Regions from separate parts of the Roseomonas cutis genome, predicted to be linked through region 3. Evidence: predicted binding sites of a transcription regulator. Region 3 holds the regulator's gene; each other region holds the start of a gene.
What was found. Region 3 encodes LexA, which represses DNA repair genes until DNA is damaged. Its sites were predicted from a motif close to TGTTCTANNTANGTTC; they were not measured.
Positions count from the first base shown of each region.

Region 1: radA (DNA repair protein RadA) is a predicted target of LexA. The motif match lies at 952-967, and genes of this name have one in related genera.
Region 2: uvrA (excinuclease ABC subunit UvrA) is a predicted target of LexA. The motif match lies at 953-968, and genes of this name have one in related genera.

Region 1 is NZ_CP087719.1:3,116,459-3,118,718, reverse strand. Features, by position in the region: gene radA (DNA repair protein RadA) at 1-933, opposite strand, end outside; gene LPC08_RS14345 (LysR family transcriptional regulator) at 1,080-1,982, shown strand; gene LPC08_RS14340 (DUF1244 domain-containing protein) at 2,115-2,260, shown strand, end outside.
Region 2 is NZ_CP087719.1:1,521,587-1,523,846, forward strand. Features, by position in the region: gene uvrA (excinuclease ABC subunit UvrA) at 1-860, opposite strand, end outside; gene ssb (single-stranded DNA-binding protein) at 1,216-1,770, shown strand; gene gyrA (DNA gyrase subunit A) at 1,936-2,260, shown strand, end outside.
Region 3 is NZ_CP087719.1:2,041,480-2,043,739, forward strand. Features, by position in the region: gene LPC08_RS09470 (molybdopterin molybdotransferase MoeA) at 1-641, shown strand, start outside; gene lexA (transcriptional repressor LexA) at 769-1,515, shown strand; gene LPC08_RS09480 (ComEC/Rec2 family competence protein) at 1,534-2,260, opposite strand, start outside.

The DNA of each region.
Region 1 (2,260 bases), 1.1 Mb from region 3:
CGCCTGCACCTCCACCAGCACGGGCCGTGTCCCCTCCAGCCCGGCGAAGACGGCCGAGCCGGAGACGTTGCCGCGCCGTTCGGCCAGGAACAGGGCGGAGGGGTTGGGCACCTCCATCAGCCCGCCCTCGGTCATCTCGAAGACGCCGATCTCGTCGGTCGCGCCGAAGCGGTTCTTGGTGGCGCGCAGGATGCGGAACTGGTGGCCGCGGTCGCCTTCGAAGTAGAGCGTGGCGTCGACCATGTGCTCCAGCACGCGCGGCCCGGCCAGCGTGCCCTCCTTGGTCACGTGGCCCACCAGCACCAGGGCGAAGCCGCGCGACTTCGCCACCCGCGACAGCTCGGCGGCGCAGGCCCGCACCTGGGAGACGGTGCCGGGCGCGCTGTCCAGGCTGTCGAGGAAGACGGTCTGGATGGAATCCATCACCACCAGCCCCGCCTCGCGCTCCTCCTCCAGGCTGGCCAGGATGTCGCGCAGCGAGGTGGCGGCGGCGAGGCCCAGCGGCGAGTCCGACACCCCCAGCCGCAGCGCGCGCAGCCGCACCTGCTCCACCGCCTCCTCGCCCGAGACGTAGAGGGTGCGCCGGCCCGCGCCCGCGACCTTCGCCGCCGCCTGGAGCAGCAGGGTGGACTTGCCGATCCCCGGATCGCCGCCGACCAGCACGACGGAGCCTGGGACGAACCCCCCGCCCAGCACCCGGTCCAGTTCCGCGATCGCCGTCACCGTGCGCGCGGGCGGGGCGGAGCGGCCCTTCAGCCCGACGAACTCCACCCGCCGCCCGCCGGCAGTGCGCCCGGCCGGGCCGGGGGCGCGCACCTCCGGCGCCTCCTCGGCGAGGGTGTTCCATTCGCCGCAGCCCTCGCACTTGCCCTGCCACTTCGGGTGGACGGTGCCGCAGCTCTGACAGACGTAGCGGGTGGTGGCCTTGGCCAAGGCGGCGCTCCAGCAGGAGAACAGTCCACGAACATGTAGCGTGCCAGGCTGCCTTGCTGAAGGGGTCCGTTCCGCCGCCTGTCGACGGAAGGGCTTGCCTCCGGCGCCGGCTGGCGTCTTCTCCGGACTGGCGGAGGGGGCGGACCGTGGATCGCGTGCAGGAGATGGCGGTGTTCCGCCGGGTGGTCGAGGCCGGCAGCCTGACGCGCGCGGCGCATTCCCTGGGGATGGGCCAGCCCAACGTCTCCCGCCTGATCAACGCGCTGGAGGCACGGCTGGGCGTCGCGCTGCTGCACCGCTCCACCCGTGGCCTGCAGGCGACCGAGGCGGGGCAGACCTTCTACGAGGAGGCCGGCAGGGCCCTCGCCGCGCTGGAGGAGGCGGAGGAATCGGTCCGCGGCGCCCAGGCGGAGGTGCGCGGCACGCTGCGCGTCGCCGCCCCGCCGCTGTTCTTCCGGGGCCAGGTGATGCACTGGCTGCCGGGCTTCCTGCGCGACCATCCCGCCCTGTCGCTGGAGCTGCTGCCGGGCGAGCATGCGCTGGACATGGTGGCGGAGGGGGTGGACGTCGCCCTGCGCGTCGGGCCGGTCCAGGATGGCTCCCTGGTGGCGCGGCTGCTGGGCCGCTTCGCCGTCGGGCTCTACGCCTCCCCCGCCTATCTCGGACGGCACGGCACCCCGGAGGCACCGGAGGATCTGGCCGGCCACCTCTTCTGCCTGCGCCGCAGCGTCAACGAGGCCAGCCTCACCCTGGAGGACGGCGCGGGCCGGCGCGTCACCGTGCCGCGGCACGGCCGCATCCGGGCCGACGACACGGAGGTGCTGGAGGCGGCCGCGGTGGCGGGGTTCGGCCTGGTCCTGCTGGCGCCCTGGCGGGTGGAGACACAGGTGCAGGCGGGGCTGCTGCATCAGGTCCTGCCGGGCTGGCGGTCGGAGCTGCAGCCGATCCACGCGCTTTGGCCCGCCGCGGGCCGGCTGCCGCGCCGCGCCCGGCTCTTCGTGGACATGCTGGTGCGGCGCTTCGCCGCCGATCCGCGCCTGCACCCTTGACGCCAGCCGGCTGGGCCGGACGGGGCCCGCCTTCCGCCGGGGCGGAGCGGCGGTGGCGTGGCGGGCCCTGGCGCCGGGTGGCGTCCGGGGCCATCTGGGGCGCCGACACGTCATTCCGGGGGACCGAGACCCATGCCCGCACCGCAGCCCGAGGCCCGCATCGACACCGGCGCCGCCGCCGGCCTCACGCCCGAGCAGCGCGAGGCGGTGGAAGCCGCCGCCTTCCGCAAGCTGGTCGCGCATCTGCGCACGCGCACGGACGTGCAGAACATCGACCT
Region 2 (2,260 bases), 520 kb from region 3:
CTCTCCGTCCCCAGCCCGTCGCAGACGGGGCAGGCGCCCTGGGGCGAGTTGAAGGAGAACAGCCGCGGCTCGATCTCCTCGATGGTGAAGCCGCTGACCGGACAGGCGAAGCGGCTGCTGAACACCGTGCGCTCGCCGCCATCCGCGTTCTCGGCATAGGCGACGCCGTCGGCCAGCCCCAGGGCCGTCTCGAAGCTGTCGGCCAGCCGGGTCTGGGCGCCGTCGCGGACGACGATGCGGTCCACCACGACCTCAATGTCGTGCTTCTTCTTCTTGTCGAGGTTCGGCGCCTCCTCGATGCGGACCAGCTCGCCGTTGATCTTGGCGCGCTCGAAGCCGCGGCGCTGCCACTCGGCCAGCTCCTTCTTCCACTCGCCCTTCCGGCCGCGCGCGACGGGGGCCAGGATCAGCAGGCGGGTGCCCTCCGGCATGGCCATCACCCGGTCCACCATCTGGCTGACCGTCTGCGCCTCGATCGGCAGGCCGGTGGCGGGGGAATAGGGCACCCCCACCCGCGCCCAGAGCAGGCGCATGTAGTCCCAGATCTCGGTGACCGTGCCGACCGTGGAGCGGGGGTTGTGGCTGGTCGTCTTCTGCTCGATCGAGATGGCCGGGGAGAGGCCCTCGATGCTGTCCACGTCCGGCTTGCCCATCAGCTGGAGGAACTGCCGGGCGTAGGCCGACAGGCTCTCCACATAGCGCCGCTGCCCCTCGGCATAGATCGTGTCGAAGGCGAGCGAGGACTTGCCCGATCCCGACAGCCCGGTGATGACCGTCAGCGTGTCCTTGGGGATGTCGAGGTCGATCGACTTCAGGTTGTGCTGCCGCGCCCCCCGCACGCGGATGGCCGCGCCCGCCAGGTGCTGGGTCGGGGCCGCGCGGGTCTTCGGGGCAGGGGGGAGGCTGTCGGGCAAGGTCCGGGATGTCCTGATTTTCAGGGTGGCCGCCGGGGCGTTCGCATTGTGTTCCCGGGGTTGTGACACCATATGGGGCTGGCGGGAAGGGGCTTGCCGGGGGGCGGCCCTGGACCGCTCTCTCCGCATGGTTCCGTGGTCGGGTTTCTCCACCGGCCTGTCCATGGGGGGCCTCCCCGGGGGTGGCTAGCGCCGCCCCCGGGGTCTAGGTTGCGCGTTCCCGCCGGCCCTGCCGCGCGGGCGCGTGCGATTCTCCGCGATCCCGGAGAGGTTGCGGTTCCGGAGCGAAGGACAGGGCGGCATGGCCGGTAGCGTCAACAAGGTGATCCTGATCGGGAATCTGGGTCGGGACCCGGAGGTCCGCAACTTCCAGAACGGCGGCAAGGTCGTGAACCTGCGGCTGGCGACCACCGAGACCTACAAGGACCGCGAGGGCAACCGGCAGGAGAAGACCGAGTGGCACTCGGTCGCGATCTTCAACGAGCGGCTGGGCGACGTCGCCGAGAAGTACCTGCGCAAGGGCAGCTCGGTGTATATCGAGGGCAAGCTCGAGACCCGGAAGTGGGCCGACAAGGAAGGCCAGGAGCGCTACACGACCGAGATCGTGCTCCGGAACTTCGGCGGCGAGCTGACCCTGCTGGGCGGCCGCGGCGGCGGGGAGGGGGGTGAGGCCCCCTCCGGTGGCGGCTTCGGCGGCGAGCGCGGCGGCTATGGCGGCGGCGCCCGCTCCGGCGGCGGGGAGCGCGGCGGCTTCGGCGGCGGTTCGGGCGGCGGCGCCTCCCGCCCGGCACGCGGCGGCGGCGGCGGCGGCTGGGACGCGCCGAAGGGCGACCTGGACGACGACATCCCGTTCTGAGCCCCCATCCCGTTCCCCCGGGGACGGCCGGCCTGAACGACTTCTGACTGGAACGAGAGCGTGAGCGAGAGCGACGACGACGGCAGCAGCCCCGGCGAGGAGCCGGGCTCGGGCACGACCCCCGAAGGCACGCTGACGGGGATTCCCGTGGCGCTCGAGGAGGAGATGCGCCGCTCCTACCTCGATTATGCGATGAGCGTGATCGTCTCGCGCGCCCTGCCGGATGCGCGGGACGGGCTGAAGCCCGTGCACCGGCGCATCCTCTTCGCGATGCACGAGGCGGGCTACACGCCGGACAAGCCGCACCGCAAGTCGGCCCGCGTGGTCGGCGACGTGATGGGCGTCTACCACCCGCATGGCGACGCCGCGATCTACGACGCCATGGTCCGCATGGCGCAGCCCTTCTCGATGCGGCTGCCGCTGATCGACGGGCAGGGGAATTTCGGCTCGATCGACGGCGATCCGCCGGCGGCGATGCGCTACACCGAGG
Region 3 (2,260 bases):
TGCCGCCGGGCGGCATCGTCTCCTCCAACGCCCATGCCCTGGCCGCCATGGTCCGCGCGGCCGGGGGCGAGCCGGTGGTGCTGCCGGTGGTGCGCGACGACTCCTCGGCCATCGCGGCGGCGGCCCGGGCGGCGGAGGGCTGCGACCTGCTGGTGACGACCGGCGGCGCCAGCGTGGGCGACCACGACCTGGTGCAGTCGGCGCTGGGGCCCGAGGGGTTCGAGCTCGGCTTCTGGCGGATCGCCATGCGGCCGGGCAAGCCGCTGATCTGGGGCCGGCTGCGTGGCGTGCCGTTGCTGGGCCTGCCGGGAAACCCCGTCTCCGCACTGGTCTGCGGCGTGCTGTTCCTGCTGCCCGCGCTGGCGCGGCTCGCGGGCCTGCCGGCCGGACCCACGCCCAGCCGGCCGGCGCGCGCCGGGGCGGATCTGGCCGCGAACGACCGGCGCCAGGACTACCTCCGCGCCCGTTGCGCCCCCGGCGAGGGCGGGGTGCCCGTCGCCATGCCCTTCCCACGGCAGGACAGTTCCATGCTGCGGCTGCTGGCCGGGGCGGATGCCCTGCTGATCCGTGCCCCGTTCGCGCCGGCCGCCCCGGCCGGCACGCCGGTCGAGATCATCGAGCTGGCGCCGCTGGGCCTCTGACGCGCCGTTCCGGCCACCGGACCTGTGGATTCCGGGGACAAGCTTGACCATCCCATTGGAACCTATCTAGAACATGCCGGCGGGTTGCCGGTTTGTTCGCCGGCGAGTCCGCCGGAGGATTTTCCCTATGCTGACGCGCAAGCAGCACGAGCTGCTGGTCTTCATCGACCGTCATCTGCGGCAGACGGGGTTCTCGCCTTCCTTCGAGGAGATGAAGGAGGCGCTGAACCTCCGCTCCAAGTCCGGCATCCACCGGCTGATCACCGCGCTCGAGGAACGGGGCTTCCTGCGGCGGCGCGCCCACCGGGCCCGCGCGCTGGAGGTGGTGCGCCTGCCGGAGAACCTGGCCGCCGCCAAGCCCGCCATGGCCGCGATCCCGTCCTCGGCACCGTCGGCCGAGCCTACCCCGGCGCCCCCCGCCTTCGCGCCGAACGTCATCCGCGGGCACTTCGTGCCGAACCTCGCGGGCGTGACGCGGCCGGTGGAGGCGCCGGCCGTCCATCTGCCGCTCTATGGCCGGATCGCCGCGGGCCTGCCGATCGAGGCGCTGCGGGACCAGGGCACGGGGATCGAGGTGCCGACGGCGCTGCTGGGCCATGGCGAGCACTACGCGCTGGAGGTTGCCGGCGATTCGATGGTCGAGGCGGGGATCCTGGACGGGGACACGGTCATCATCCGCCGCGGCGACACGGCCGACAACGGCTCCATCGTCGTAGCGCTGGTGGATGATGCGGAGGTGACGCTGAAGCGGCTGCGCCGCCGCGGCAACTCGGTGGCGCTGGAGGCGGCGAACCCCCGCTACGAGACGCGCATCTTCGGCCCGGACCGGGTGAAGGTGCAGGGCCGGCTGGTCGGGCTGCTGCGCCGGTACTGACCTCGCCGGGCTCGCCCCTCACTCCGCCGGGGCCATGGGCTCGCGCGGGCGGGGCGTGGGGATCGGGGGCACCCAGGGGCGGGTGCCGCGCCAGTCGCGGTCGGACAGCACCCGCAGCCCGGACGGACCCAGCCAGACCGCATGGGGACCGTTCCGCCAGACGCTGAAGCGGTCCACGACCACGGTTTCCCGGCAGCGGCCACGGATCGGCTCGGCGGAGACGAGCACCCTGGCCTGGCCGCACCAGCCCTCCGCCACCACGGGTGGCGCCGCCTGCCCGCGTCGCGCGGTCGGTGCGCGCAGCAGGGCGGCGGCGGCGGCGTCCGGCCGGGGACGGAAGACGCATCCCGTGCTGGCGCAGCGGATGGCTCCCCCGGCGAGGTCACCCTCCGGCGGCAGGCGTTCCGCCTCCCCCTCCCCCCAGGCGCGCAGCCAGCTGTCGCGGGTGAAGCTGCTGGCGCCGCTCGCCCGCTCCAGCCAGACACCCTCCGCCGTGCGCAGGGCGATCAGCCGCCCGTCCTGCGACACCAGCAGGTCGGGGGGATCGGCCGCGAGGCCGGAGGCCAGTCCCGCCGCCAGCAGCGGCACCCCCAGCCAGCGCACCCCGCCGCGCCACAGGCAGAGCCAGCAGAGGCCCAGCGCCAGCACGGCAAGGCCCCAGGCCGGGATCGGCGGCGTGGCGGCGACGGCGCCCGGCCAGGAGGCCACCTGCCCTGCCACCCACAGCACCGCCTCCACCCCCCAG